Silvibacterium dinghuense: one gene and its partner. The protein of the gene in region 1 interacts with the protein of each later gene in a pairwise test. Links are inferred from orthologs where the notes say so. Each region holds a gene or a part of one and is shown in the gene's direction. Other genes may lie near its edges.

Region 1 (7,309 bases):
GTGACACTATTCATCCGTGGAAAACTGTCCTCTGTCAACAGGCGAATGGCCAATATTCCCATGCACTTGCGAAGCATTTGACCCACCTGCCAAATGCTTCGTAAAATGAAGTGTCAACACGACATCAGCAGTTTGGCGGCGTAGCTCAGATGGTTAGAGCGACGGACTCATAACCCGTAGGTCGATGGTTCGATTCCATCCGCCGCCACCAGTGACTCCTCACCAAAAACTGAAGCATACAAAGGGCGCACAGCCGCAAGGAGCAGTCCGGCGTGCTGCTGAGTTCGACCTACGGGTATGAGCCCGTCGCTCTTTCCCGTTGCTGCACCACCCTCTCTGCGACAGGCTGATTCCGTTGGAGTATCATCGGATGCAACGGACCTCTGTATTCAGCCCATGTCGAAAGCATTTAAACGCTCCGTCCTCGCCGTCTCCGTCGCTCTTGTCGCCATCGTCTTCCTGGGCGGTTTTCTTACAGGAGGCGTAAACGCCGGCTCGCAAGCCGATGGCGTTTATCGCCAGATGGGCGTCTATGAAGAAGTTCTGCACAAGATCCAGAGCGACTACGTCACGGAGCCTAGCATCAATGACGTGACGACCGGGGCCCTCCATGGCCTTCTGGAATCGCTCGATGCAGACTCCAGTTATCTGACCCCCGCCGAATACAGCGCCTATAAGGCGCATGCCAACGAAGAAACGGCACAGGTAGGCCTGCTGGTCTCGAAGCGCTACGGATATGCCACCGTCGTTGCCGTGATCCCCGGCAGCCCGGCCGATAAGGAAGAGCACATCATGGACGGCGACCTGCTTGAGGCTATCGGCGGCAAGTCTACGAGCGATATGTCTCTCGCCATGATCCGCCTCAGCCTCGAAGGCAAGCCGGGAACCGATGTGACCTTCTCCATCGTGCGTCCAGGCAAGCCGGAACCGCAGAAGATCACGTTGACACGCACCAACATCACCGCTCCTCCGCTTGCCGAGCAGCAATACGAGAACTCCTCGATCCTCTATCTCAAGCCGGGAACGCTCAGCAAAGACCGCGTCAATGAGATCGAAGCGAAGCTGAAGGCCATGCCGAAGAATGGCAACAAGAAAGTGCTGCTCGACCTGCGCGATGTCGTCGAAGGCGATTCCGATCAGGCGATCCGGCTGGCAAACGCGTTCCTGAAGTCCGGCAATATCGCCTCCCTCTCTGGCCAGAAGTTCTCGAAGCAGACCTTCAACGCCGATCCGGAAAAGTTCATCACCGACGCGCCGCTGGTTATCCTCATCAATCACGGCACCGCCGGCCCGGCCGAGATCGTCGCCGCCGCCATTCTCGATAACAAGCGTGGCGACCTCGTTGGAGACCGCAGCTTCGGCGAAGGCGCCATCCAGAAGACCATCGAGATACCTGACGGTTCGGCTGTCATTCTCTCGGTAGCCAAATACGATTCGCCCTCGGGCAAGGCGATTCAGGACACCGCGGTCACGCCGAACATCATCGTGACGGAAAGCATCGATCAGTACCTCGCCGAGGAGAGCCTTGACGAGTCTGAGCAGCCCACAGAGCGAGTGCAGCCAACCACCGATGACCAGCTCACGCGGGCTCTTGACGTTCTGAAGCAAAAGGCCGCCTAACCGCAAGCGCGGCGGCTCTTGCGGTTGCCGGTAGAACTTCGGCAACCGCCGCAGCACCACACCTGGATCAGGCTCCGCAACTGGACCATACTTTCTGAGTCATCGTTTCTTGATGTATCCCGGACCAGGGCACCCGCTGCGGTTCGGCTAATTCGCTTGCGGGAGAGCTTTTGAAATCACGCGGTCCATGGACACCCCCTCCCACCGCCTCTCCAGCCCGGCAGAAGACGGCTCCCAGCCGTAGCCCCAAAACCACCGCCCAAACCACCTCCAAGACCACTGCCGGCACATCCGCGTCCTTCTGCCGTCCGCAGGCAAAACGCCGCAAAATCGCGGGTAATGTGGCTCTGGCTCTTATGGCCGTGCTGGCCATTGCCGTCGGCTCTCTCAGCGGCCTGATGCTGGTGTACTCGGTGAACCTGCCTCAGATTCAGGATCTCGAACGCTATCAGCCTGACACCATCACCGAGCTTTACGACGTGCATGGCCGCCCATTCGGCTCTTTTGCCCTCGAGCGGCGTGTCGTGGTCGATTACAACAGCTTCTCGCCCCTGTTGCGGCAGGCGGTCATCTCCATCGAGGACAAGAACTTCGAGAGTCATGGAGGCGTGAATGTCTTCCGCGTTCTCGGTGCTATCTATCACGACATCGCTTCCAAGGGCCGCGCACAGGGTGCATCCACACTGACGATGCAGCTGGCGCGCAACCTCTTTCTTTCCAGTGAGCGCACCGGCAGCCGCAAGCTGCAGGAAATCTTTCTGTCCCTTCAGATCGAGCACGCCTTCACCAAGGAACAAATCTTCACTCTCTATGCCAACCAGATTGCTCTTGGCCATGGCACTTTCGGCTTCGAGGCAGGGGCACGGTACTACTTCTCGAAGCATGCCAAGGATTTGACCCTGCCGGAAGCAGCGCTGCTGGCAGGATTGCCAAAGGGGCCGAGCGAGTTCTCTCCGATCTCGAACCCGGATCGCGCTTTCCGCCGCCGCAATCAAGTCATCAATGCCATGCTCGAGGACGGCGCTATCACGGCAGCGCAAGCCGATGCTGCACGCACGGCCCCGCTCGGCCTGCATCTTGAGCCGCCGCCCAACTCCATCGCTCCCTGGTTTGTCGAAGAAGTACGCCGCGAATTGGAACGCCAGTTCGGCGCCGATCGCGTTCACGAAGCCGGCCTCAAAGTTGAAACCACCCTGGACCTCGATCTGCAGCAAACGGCCAACCGCGCTGTCCTCGATGGACTGGCGGCTTATGAACGCCGCCATGGCTGGAAAGGGCGCCTGCTGAATGTCCCCGCAGGCGGTCTCGACATCCATACCTTCCGGCATCCGGACTGGGTAGAGACTGCTACTCCCGACATGTACATGCACGGGCTCGTCACCGGCATTCTGCCTTACCAGGCGACGGTAAAGCTTGGGAATCGCGACATCGTCCTTACTCCGGAGAGCTGGTCATGGACCAGGTTCAAAACCGCTCCTGAATTTCTGCACCTTGGCGACATCGTCTATGTCCATATCACCGGGCAGTCCGGCAACGAGCTCTCCGGCACGCTCGAGCAGGACAGCGGCGCACAGTCTTCGCTGCTGGCCATGGATAATTCGACCGGCGATGTGCTCGCACTGGTCGGCGGACGTGACTTCAACCTGTCGCAGTTCGACCGCGCCACGCAGGCCGAGCGCCAGACCGGCTCCTCTTTCAAGCCTTACGTCTATACTGCGGCGGTAGAAGACGGCGCCACGCCCGGCGAGATGATTCTCGATGCGCCCACGTCCTTCGGCTCCTATACCCCACACAATTACGAAGGCAATTTCCTCGGTGCAATCACGCTCGAGCGCGCGTTTGCCGATTCCCGCAATATCCCCGCACTCAAGCTCGCGCAGCGGGTCGGCATACACAAGGTTATCGATGTCACTCACCAGTTCGGTGTTACCAGCAATATCCCGGCCTTTCTGCCCGTGGCTCTTGGTTCCGTCGAGATCAATCTTCTCGAGCACGTGGCTTCCTACTCTGTCTTTCCGAATGACGGCATCCGTGTCGCGCCGCGGCTGATCCGCAAGGTCACGACCTCCGACGGTATCCCACTCACCGAGCCTGCGCCTGAAGTGAAGGAAGTCACCTCCGTCAAGACAGCCCGCACCATGATGACTCTGCTCAAATCCGTCATTGCTCCGGGGGGCACCGGAGCCGATGCCATGGCGCTTCACCATCCGCTCGGCGGCAAAACCGGCACCACCAGCGATTACACGGATGCATGGTTCATGGGTTTCTCGCCCTCGGTCACCTGCGGTGTCTGGGTCGGCTATGACAACCGCCAGTCGCTCGGCGACAAAGAAACCGGCGCGCACGCTGCGCTGCCGATCTGGATGGACTTCATGCGCGCTGCCATCGCCGATAAACCGGATGAACACTTCCCCGGCGATCTATCCGCTCCACTGTTGGCCAACACCCAGCCTGCATCCAGATAAAAAGACGCCGGCCATTGCGGCCAGCGCCTTCCTCCTACAGCAACCCAGGTTAAAAGTGCCAGATCAGGTCGCCTGCAAAGGTGAGCTGCGTGGTTTTTGTCGGAGCGCCGTTTGTTGGAGCATCGAAAGCCGGTTTGTCGTACGAGTGATCAAGCCGTAGTTCCGGCCGGAAGGTCACCGTACTCCCGATCCAGTAATTCATTCCGACCATGTGCTCTGAATAGAGCGTCGCAGTACCCGTCCGTTGCCCCTTCAGATCGTTCACAAACTCGTTGCGAATAGTCAGAGAGGTGTGATGGTTGTTCCACTCATGCTCGATGTAGTTCACTGCGGCAAAGTCCGGAGCATAGCAATGGGTTGCCAGAGGATTGCACTGCGCGCCGTTTGCGCCAGTGATCAGGGAAGGGCCTGTGATTTCACCCGCATTCGCGCCGACGTTCGCATTCGCACCGTAGCTGATACAGGGATTAAGCCCATAGCAGAGATTGGGAACATCACGTTCGTACTGATACCAGGCCTCCGTATCGGTGTGCCAGGTCGCATTGAACTTGTGATAGTAGGTGAGGTAATACGCGGAGATATTGTTGTACGAATACTTCGCCGAATTCAGTGAGTTCGCACAGAAGTAGAGATTGTCTCCGCCTGTATGCCATGTATAGCCCGCACAGGCATTGCCGGTAAGCTTCGCATATTTCGTCCAGGGCGCGGCTTCGCAACCACCTGAGACACCCCCTTGCACTGTCCAGTGATCGCTCAGCTTGGTGGTTACGTTCACACCGTGCTGGGTGTAGCAGTCCACCGTATAGAGCAGCGAGTGGCTGTAGGTGTAGTTATTCGGAGCCAGCTGCGCCTCGATATCCGGCAGGGAAATATAACGGCCGACACGGATATCCGTACCCTGCCCAATGTGCGGCAGATAGAAATCCAGGTAGTACATCACCGGGTCATAGCCATACGTGTTGTTGTTCTTGAGCAACTGCTGGCTGAAGACGCCATACGCCGTCGTATAGCGGTAGTCGAGACCATACAGGCTGGTAAGGCGAAAGCCCCAGTCGAAGTGATCCTTCTGTACCGTATCCGGAAGCCGCTCGAAATACAGCGCCGCCTGATCGAGTTGAATCGAATTCGGAATGACATCGTAAGCTGCCGGCGCATTTGCAAACTTCCCCTGATTCGAAGTGCTGGCGTTATAGCCAATATCGAACCAGCCATAGGTTTTGATCCGGCTTTTTGCGCCATTGATCGCCGTCATCAGCGGATAGGTGTTGTAGTCAGGTGCGCCGATCACCACCGTACCGCCAATTGGCCAGTCGGCACTCGGAAAGGGCGGAGAATTCAGCGGTGCGGGCGTACCGCGGCGCTCGGGCGCCGGAGCGGCTGGCGCAGTGCTCGAACTGGACGTCCAGTCATCGAGATACGCGTGCCCCAGGCGCGTAAGGAATCCGCGCTGCGGCGCAGGAGCGTCCGGCGTGGCGCTGCTCGCATCTCCACTCACGGAGCTACCCGCTACCGTGTCGTCACTGGATACCACCGAAACCGCTTGCGCAGAAGCCTGTACAGAAAAACAAGCTGCGGACAGGATAAACATCGAAGAATAAAACCGTTGAAACTTTAGGAAGCCCATGACTCTCCACGAACGTATGCGCACGCGAATCATTCGCGCACTTCCTCAATCTACGGAGCAAGCCATAAGCACGCCCTAAATAGGGCATAAAGGCTTCATAAGTAAGCCTGCATGCACCGAGCGCACGCTATTGATATCCTTGAAGGATGAAACGCGTTGTTCTCTACAGCCAGCCCGGCTGCCCTCCCTGCTTTGCCGCCAAGCAATTTCTCAAGAGCCGCGGAGTGCCGTTCGAATACAAGGATGTACAGGCAGATCCTGAAGCACTGCGGGAGCTGGTTGCGCTGAACAGCCGCAGCACCCCCACGATCGTCGTCGAAGAGGAAGTGATGATCGGTTTCGATCCCGACCGCCTGAGCATCCTTCTCGGCTAACCCGCTCCCCGGATACCGGCGCAGGCGCGTTTTCCGAATCACCTCCGTGCCGCTCCATAGCGGCATCCTTCCCCAGCCCTTCCCTATTCTGCACCCCGTCACTTCTCCGGTTCCTCTTCTACGGCACTCGCCGATTTCGCGATCACTTCGCTAAGATAGCTCTACTTTTCCAAACACCATTTCTGTACGCCGGAGATTGGCCCTGCGCGCTATCTTCCTCAACTACCGGAGAAATGACTCAGAAGGCGAGGCCGGACGCCTCTTCGATGAGCTCACCCTGCACTTTCCGCAAAACACAGTCTTTATGGATGTTGCCGCCATCGAACCAGGACGCGATTTCCGCAAGGCCATTGACCAGAGCATCGTCTCCTGCCAGGTTCTGCTTGCCATCATCGGCCAGACATGGCTCTCTTCTGCCGACGCGGATGGGCATTTGCGTCTGGAAGATCCCGATGATTTTGTTCGCCTGGAACTGGCCTCGGCTCTGCGCCGGGACATTCCTGTAGTCCCGATACTGGTTCGCGGCGCACGCATGCCCCGCGCGGAGCAACTGCCCTCAGACCTGCGGGAACTGGCATACCGGAATGCCGTCGAGCTTACCCATGCACGCTGGAAATCCGATGTACAGGTACTGGTTCACGCTCTGCGTCCTTATGTCGAAACGCCCATCGGAGCAGCACCGGCGGCTCTTCAGACACAATCCCCCGCTCCGGGAACTGCAGCAGCCACACTGCCCGATCATCCTGCAGCCACGACTTCACTCTCCTCCGAAATCGTCGATCACGCCGCCCACCAGCTTGCTTCCTTCATCGGCCCGCTTGCCAGCCATCTGGCGAGGAAAACGGCACGCACCTGCACATCCCCGGAAGATCTCTACACACGCCTTGCTCAGGAGATCGAGTCCGAACCTGACCGGGCGCGTTTTTTGCGCGCCTGTCGCGGCTGAATACGGTCTATTCGCCTTCGATCATCCGCAGCGCCTTGGCCAGACTGATCTGCATACGCTGGAAGGAAGCCGCGACTACCGCAATCTCGTCATTGCCCACGATCCGTACAGGCGGCACATCCTTCTCACCACGGCTTACGCGGTCGGCCGTCTCCGAGACCACACGCAGCGGACGGATGACAAACCAGTAAACCGCCGCGTCCAGTGCCACCACTGCCAGCACCAGGGTGATCACCAGAAAGATCAGCAGCCGTTGCCAGGCTTCATTCGCAATCCTGAT
Region 2 (7,286 bases), on another replicon or contig:
GGCCGGCAACCAGATGGACGAGTCTATCATGAACTACCTGAAGCGGAAATATAACCTGCTCATCGGTGAGCGCACCGCCGAGCAGATCAAGATCGAGATCGGCTCCGCCTATCCGCTCGAGAAGCCGCTGACCATGGAGATCAAGGGCCGCAACCTCATCGAGGGCGTGCCGAAGACCATCACCATCGAGGACTCGGAAATCCGCGAGGCGCTGGGCGAGTCGATTGCCACGATCATGAACGCCATTCGCGTAGCGCTGGAACGCACCCCGCCCGAGCTTTCGGCCGACATCAGCGATCGCGGCATCGTGCTGACCGGAGGCGGCGCGCTCATCAAGAATCTCGACAAGCGCATCCGCGAGGAAACCGGGCTGCCGGTTTCGATCGCCGACGACCCGCTGGCCAGTGTTGTGCTTGGTACCGGCAAGATGCTGAGCGACTTCCGCCTGCTGCGCAAGATCAAGATCGACTAGCATTGAGAGGAGCGGCCCCGGCGGAAGCAGCGCGGGGCCTGCTCCAGTCGCATGGAATCTTTTTTCACCCGATATAAGAACGCCCTCGTCCTCCTGCTGGTGCTGGTGGTGCAGCTGCTCGCCCTGGCGGTGCAGGTCAAGCGTCCCCAGAGCCTGGGCGGCACTACGGACTCCGGCGACCCGCGCGCGGTGAGCATGCTGCGCTATGCCGTGGTTACGGTCATCACGCCTCCGGAAAAGCTGCTGCGCAATTTTGGCGGATGGATCGAAGGCATCTGGCTGGGCTACATCGACCTGATCCACGTCCGCCGCGATAACGCCGATCTGCACGGTGAGATCGAGCGCCTGCGCCTGGAGCAGGCCAGCGTGGCCGAGGATGCAAAGCAGGCACAGCGCCTGCAGGCCCTGCTCGGCTTCAAGGAAAAGTACATCTATAAGACTGTCCCCGCGCAGGTGGTGGGCAGCTCGGGTACCGAGCAGTCGGGCATCGTTTATATCGACAAGGGCTCGGACGACGGCATCGAGCCGGACATGCCGGTGGTGACGCAGGATGGCATCGTCGGCCGGATCAAGGAAGTCTTCCCCTCGACCAGCCAGCTCATGCTCATCTCGGATTCAACCAGCGGCGTTGGCGTGATCCTCGAAACCACGCGCATTCGCGGCGTGCTCAAGGGCGCGCCGTTTGGCGGTGTTCAGGTGGTGAATGTCTCGCCCGATGAGCGCATCAAGGCCGGCGAAACGATTCTCACCAGCGGAGGCGACCAGATTTTCCCGCGTGGCCTGCCGGTGGGCACGGTCGTAAAGATGCAGCCCGACCCGGATCGCGATCCGTTACAGGATGTGATCGTGAAGCCGGCAGCACATCTCTCCGAGCTGGAAGAGGTGTTGATCATCACGAATATGGGGGATGCTGCTTCGGCGCAGGAGGCCAAGGATCTGGCCGAGAGCGAGGCCGAGGGTGTGGCGGCTCAGAAGCGGGCCTCGGACATTCTTTCCGAGCGTTTGCCGAACCGCATCGATCAGGGTGCGCCCTCCGACACCAATCCGGACAGCAATGTGGATGAGACAGGCAATGTCGTTCAGCCGCTGCATCCTCCGCAGGCTGCGCATCCCGATGGATTCAGCCCGAATATGACGCCGCCGGCTGCAGAGCTGACGCCTGGCGCACGCTCCGTGCCGGTGAAGGAAGGGACCGAAGAGCTGCCTCCGGCAAAGATTCAGCCGAAACCTGCGCCTGCCGCTGCGGACGGGGGAAATGGGACGCCTGTGGGCGCAGTTTCCGGTGCGGTGGCACATGCGGCCGGTACGACGGCTGTCGCCCATACGGCAGCTTCGGGCGCTGCTTCCGGCACAGGTACGGCTCACCCGGCGGCACGGCCTCAGACCGGGATACAGACCGGGGTATCGGGCAGTGGTGCGACCGGAACAGCTTCTTCTACGCCGCGGCCTGCCGGAACGTCCGGAGCCAATAATGTGGCGGGCTCACCGGCAGCTGCCGTGCATCATCCTCCTCCGGCTGCTTTGCCGGCCGGCAGCCCGGCTGCGGCTACACATCCGACGACGCTCAAATCCGATTCCACCACGCATGTCATTGTGGATGGTCCGGAGGCGCGTCCCTCTCATCCGAATACGGGTACTCCGCGTCCGGCCGGCAACCAGGCGGCTCCGAATGCCGAAAAGCCTGCGCAGAAGCCCGTCCATCGCGGTCCTGTCCTGGTGCCGGATGATGGCAGCCGTCCTCCGCAGGAACAGAAACCGGCCACACCGCAGAGAAGGGGAGTCTAGCCGATGGCTCTGATGGCCTCAACACGACGGGAAGCCGACGAACGGACACTGCCGGTCTATCTTTATGTGCTGCTGCCGCTGCTGGCGATCGGTATTCAGTCGCTGGCTACGCTGCACTTTGCCCGTTTCGGCATGCTCGACCTGCCGCTGCTGGTGGTGATCTATTTCGCCACCGCGCGGCGCAATGCCATCGGGGCTACGGTGGGAGGCATGGTCATCGGCATCCTGCAGGATGCGCTGACTCAGCAGCCCATCGGTGTCTTTGGCATCTGCAAGGCGTTTATTGGTTACCTGGCGGCCTCGCTTGGCTCGCGCATCGATACCGAGGCGCACGGCAGCCGGTTGATGCTGACCTTCTGCTTCGTGCTGCTGCATAACGGCATCGACTGGGTGCTGATGCGCCACATGCTGGCCCGGCCTGTGGGCTGGAACTGGGTTGTCGAGCTGTTGAGCGCGGCCATCAATGCGCTGATCGCCGTGGTTCTCTTCGCGCTTCTGGATCGTACGAGGGCACGCGAGTGAAGCAGTTCATCGAAAAATTCCGCCGTCCGCCTGCGGGGCAGGATGCCAGGGATCTTCTGGCCCGGGAAGCCGATCTGCCGGCTATCAAGCTTACGGTCTTTCAATATGTGATCGTTGCGGTGATGGCGGTGCTGATCTTCGGCCTCTGGCGGCTGCAGGTCGTCAATGCGGAAAGCTGGCATGCGCTGGCCGAGGCGAACCGTGTCCGCAAGGTGCCGATTCTCGCCCCGCGCGGCCAGTTACTGGATCGCGACGGACGCCTGCTGGTCGACAATTACCCCTCGGTTTCGGCCTTTCTGGTGCGGGAACAGGGGCATAATCTCGAACCCGATCTTCCGTTGATCGCACGCGGCCTGCACATGACCGTGGATGATATCCACGCCATCCTGAAGAAGTACCGGACGGCACCGAAGTATCAGCCGTTGCCGCTCAAGCAGGACATCACGCCCGATGAGCAGGAGTTCATCGAGGCGCACCGCGACGAAATGCCCGAGCTTGAAACGGTCGATGAGCAGCGGCGCCTTTATCCCAAGGATGGTTTTGCGGCCAATCTTATCGGCTACGTCGGCGAAGTCAGCGAAGAGATGTTGAACGATCCTCGCTATGCTTACTACGAGCCGGGCGACGTGGTCGGCAAGTCGGGCGTGGAGGAGTCTTACGACGCGATTCTGCGCGGGCAGGACGGCTCGCGCGATGTGCTGGTGGACAGCCATGGCCGCGAAGTCGGCAAGCTGGGCACCGAGCGCTCGGTGCCGGGCAAGAATCTGAAGCTGACCATCGATATGGATATCCAGCGGGCCGCCGAGAATGCGCTTGGCGACCGCGAGGGCGCGATTGTGGCGCTCGATCCGCATACCGGCGAGGTGCTGGCCATGGTCAGCCGGCCGACCTTCGATCCCAACCAGTTCGCCGTCAGGATCGGCCGCGACGAGTGGAACAAGCTCATTACCGATCCGGACCATCCGCTGCTCAACAAGGCGATCCAGGCGCAGTCCCCTCCGGGCTCGACCTTCAAGATCCTCATGTCGGTGGCGGGCCTCGAGCAGCATGTCGCGCAGGATCTGAAGGTGAACTGCCAGGGCGGCGCGAGCTTTTACGGGCATTTCTACGGTTGCGACCACCACCACGGCAACGTGGACATCCACAACGCGATTCCTCTTTCCTGCGATACGTATTACTACACGCTGGCGGTGAGGCTGGGCATCGATACCATCGCGAAGTACGCGCATGAGTTCGGCTTCGGCCAGAAGACGGGCATCGATCTGCCGGATGAGATCACCGGCGTAATGCCTTCGACCGAATGGAAGCTCAAGACCTTCCATGAGAAGTGGTTCGCGGGCGAGACGGTCTCGGTCGGCATCGGCCAGGGAGCGGTGGCGGCCACGCCGATCCAGCTGGCGCGCGCGCTGGGAGGCATCGCTTCAGGCGGCGTTCTCAAGCGGCCGCACGTGGTCTTCCCGAGCGAGCTGCCGCCGGAGTACCGTCAGGCCATCCTCGACTCGTTTCCCGGCTCGGGTGACGTGACAATTCCCATCGATCCGGAGAGCTGGGAGACGATCACCGACGGCATGGCCGCGACGACGGATGCGAGCAGGGGCGGCACGGCCTACGCCTCGCACCTGGAAGGGATCGATTTTGCAGGTAAGACGGGGACGGCGCAGGTTGTGAACCACAGTGCAGGCACGACCAGCGTGTCGTCGATCAAGAGCCAGCGCGCCAATGCCTGGTTCGTGGGCATGGCTCCGCGGCGCAATCCGGACATTGTGGTAGCGGTCTTCTGGCAGCATGGCGGCTGGGGATCGGGTTCGGCGCACCTGGCGGCCAAGGTGATTGAGGCCTTTGTCGATAAGCAGCGCCGCCTGGATCACAATCTCGTCGCCCAGCAGGTGCAGCCGGTCGAGGTAGGCGCGGTCTGGTCGCAACCGGATGATCCTGCAGGTTTTGGAGGCAAGCCGGTCGATCCGCATGCGAAGCATGGAGACCCGATGGAATCGGCTTATGCCGGGCATTTCTTCCTGCATGTGCCGGAGGAGCCGAAGGCGGCCAAGGGTGCGGCGGCAGCGAGCGCGTTGGCGGAGGCGGTGCGGTAGTTAAGAAGCGGCTTCCTGCTTCGACGACAGCCTGGTTTCAATCCGGGAAACGCGTCAGTCGAGGTCCAGGGCATCGCGCAGGCCGGTAATTTTGTCGAGCACAAGCTCCTGGCTCAGCTGGATGGCGTGTTTGAGGCTTTCCGAATGCCTGTCCATACGCTGCGTGAGCGTGTATTCCAGCGTATCGATGCGCAGATCCACGGCCAGCACCTTCTGCTCTATTGCAGAGATGCGTTGTTCCAGGCTGGCGCGTGTATCTTCGATCCTCTGCCCAAGCACGGTGCGCGTTTCGTCGATCCACTGTCCCAGCACATCCCGGTTGTCATCCAGCCGTTTTTCCAGGCTCGATACCCGCTCTGCCACGGCACGCAGTTCCGGCGCCAGGAGATCCTGAAATACCTGCCGCACCTCTTCGACGACACTCATAGCTGGATTATGGCACCGATGCTCTCTGCCGTTACAAGTGTTGGAAGGAATCGCACGGTACTTTCGTCTTCAGATACCCTCCGGCGAGTCCGGTAGCCTCTGTCATTTAGGATGAAACCATCGGATGCGGCGCTTCCTTTCCTTTCGCGACTTTGACTGGACCCTGCTGGGGTTCGTCCTTTTGCTTTCCATTATCAGCATCTTCGAGATTTACTCGGCGACCCTGCACACCAAGTTTGTCGGCTTCTATAAATCTCAGATTTTGTGGATTTTAGGTGGCCTTGTCGCGATGTTCATTGTCTCGGCCATCGACTATCACCGGCTGCTCGACATCATCCACTGGGTTTACGGCTTTTTTCTGTTGTCCCTGGTTGCGGTTATCACCGTCGGGACCAAGGTGCTGGGTGCGCGGCGATGGATCAAGCTCCCGGGAGGCATCCATTTTCAGCCCTCCGAATGGGTGAAATTCGTGTTGATCATTGCCGTCACACGCTATTTTGTGGGGCTGTCCGGCAAGGAACTGACCTGGGGCGACATCTTCAAAGGCATGGCGCTGGTCGGCGTACCGATGCTGCTGGTGCTCAAGCAGCCCGATCTTGGCACGGCGCTGACGTACTCGCCGATCCTGCTGGCCGGCCTGTTTCTCGGTGGGATCGACTGGAAGAAAGCGGCGATCCTCATCCTGGCCGGGCTGCTGCTGGTGGGGGTAGCGTTTTCGAGCTCGAAGATCCTCAAGCCGTATCAGAAGGCGCGCCTGACGAGCTTTCTGAACCCGGATGCCGACCCCAAGGGCGGCGGCTACCAGATCCGCCAGTCTCTGATCGCGGTGGGTGACGGCGGTGTCTTCGGGCGCGGCGCGCTTAAAGGGACGCAGACACAGGGCGACTTTCTGCCTATCCCCTATACGGACTTCATCTTCGCGGCCTTTGCCGAGGAGCACGGGTTTGTGGGTTGCGTGCTTGTGTTGCTGCTATACTTTCTGGTATTGATGCGTTTGATTCAGAACGCACAGACAGCCTCGGACCTCCCAGGCACGTTCCTGATTATGGGCGTGGTGGCCGTGCTGATCTTCCAGATCGCGGTCAATGTCGGAATGGTTCTCGGGCTGATGCCGGTCACCGGGATTCCTCTCCCGTTAATGAGTTACGGAGGATCGTCGGTGCTGTTCACGTTTCTCGCTCTGGGCATGGTGATGAATGTCCGCATGAGCCGCTTCGTGAACTGAGTCCCCGGCCCGCAGGGCGGCAAGGGTCCGCTTCTGCCGAATGTGAAGCTTGGTGCAAGGCTCCGTTCGCGGCTTTTGGATAAGCCGGGACGGAGGGCAGGAAACAGGTTTTTTAAGGTTTTTAACTTCAGCCGGCCGGACAGATGACCGGGCCGGGCAGGATCAGGAATGAGCGCACGGAGACGGGTAACGGCCCCGCCAAAAGAATTGGCTGAAGCGGTCACAAACTCTCTGCGCCAGGAAGTCTTCCGTAAGACAGTTGGTTTCTCAAGTGAAGCCCCGCCGGGCCTCCGGCAAGGGTGGCAATTCCTCACGCAAAGAATCTTCTTCGAAACGGCAATACCTCCGTCGTCCCCGATTCTCTCCGGGCCTCCGCTCTGATCTGTCTCGCCGTTGCCTTGCGGGAGATTCCGCAGGCTCAAGAGAGGCAGCATGTCAAAGGAAATTTGCATTTCGAGCACGCCGCATGAGACGCGGCTGGCGATTCTCGAAAACGACGAACTCACCGAAATTTATTACGAGCGCGAGAACGAATACACCCTCGCAGGATCCATTTACAAAGGCAAGGTAACGCGCGTGCTTCCAGGCATGCAGTCGGCATTTGTCGACATCGGCCTGGAACGCGATGCCTTCCTCTATGTCACCGACTTCCTCGAGGAGCAGGATGGTGGCGCGGAGTTCGACCGCGTCGGCGGCAGCCAGCAGGGACGCCGCGAATCCCGGAATGAGTCCCGGAGCGAATCCAGGAGCGAGTCCCGCGAAGAAG

Evidence for each region. Proteins that work in one complex are often made in the same cells at the same time.
Region 2: the proteins of ESZ00_RS13870 (region 1) and mrdA interact in binary tests that used the Escherichia coli proteins (3 or more experiments, as listed by UniProt). The link is inferred for Silvibacterium dinghuense from one-to-one orthologs.

Annotation. Positions count from the first base shown.
Region 1 is NZ_SDMK01000002.1:1,127,341-1,134,649, forward strand. Bases 1,415-4,437 are described here. They hold ESZ00_RS13870 (penicillin-binding protein 1A), read left to right. Parts: upstream 1,415-1,790; coding sequence 1,791-4,085; downstream 4,086-4,437. Other genes in these bases: ESZ00_RS13865 (S41 family peptidase), read left to right, coding at 1,415-1,620; ESZ00_RS13875 (outer membrane beta-barrel protein), read right to left, coding at 4,135-4,437. Outside these bases: more of ESZ00_RS13865, read left to right, coding at 397-1,414; more of ESZ00_RS13875, read right to left, coding at 4,438-5,580; ESZ00_RS13880 (glutaredoxin family protein), read left to right, coding at 5,856-6,083; ESZ00_RS13885 (toll/interleukin-1 receptor domain-containing protein), read left to right, coding at 6,280-7,029; ESZ00_RS13890 (Tll0287-like domain-containing protein), read right to left, coding at 7,037-7,309. UniProt on the Escherichia coli protein: Cell wall formation. Synthesis of cross-linked peptidoglycan from the lipid intermediates.
Region 2 is NZ_SDMK01000001.1:1,086,987-1,094,272, reverse strand. The notes cover bases 2,323-5,322. They hold mrdA (penicillin-binding protein 2), read left to right. Parts: upstream 2,323-2,775; coding sequence 2,776-4,869; downstream 4,870-5,322. Other genes in these bases: ESZ00_RS04265 (hypothetical protein), read right to left, coding at 4,924-5,295; mreD (rod shape-determining protein MreD), read left to right, coding at 2,323-2,779. In the rest of the region: ESZ00_RS04285 (rod shape-determining protein), read left to right, coding at 1-472; rod shape-determining protein MreC, read left to right, coding at 524-2,257; more of mreD, read left to right, coding at 2,261-2,322; rod shape-determining protein RodA, read left to right, coding at 5,420-6,520; ESZ00_RS04255 (Rne/Rng family ribonuclease), read left to right, coding at 6,953-7,286. UniProt on the Escherichia coli protein: Catalyzes cross-linking of the peptidoglycan cell wall. Responsible for the determination of the rod shape of the cell. Is probably required for lateral peptidoglycan synthesis and maintenance of the correct diameter during lateral and centripetal growth.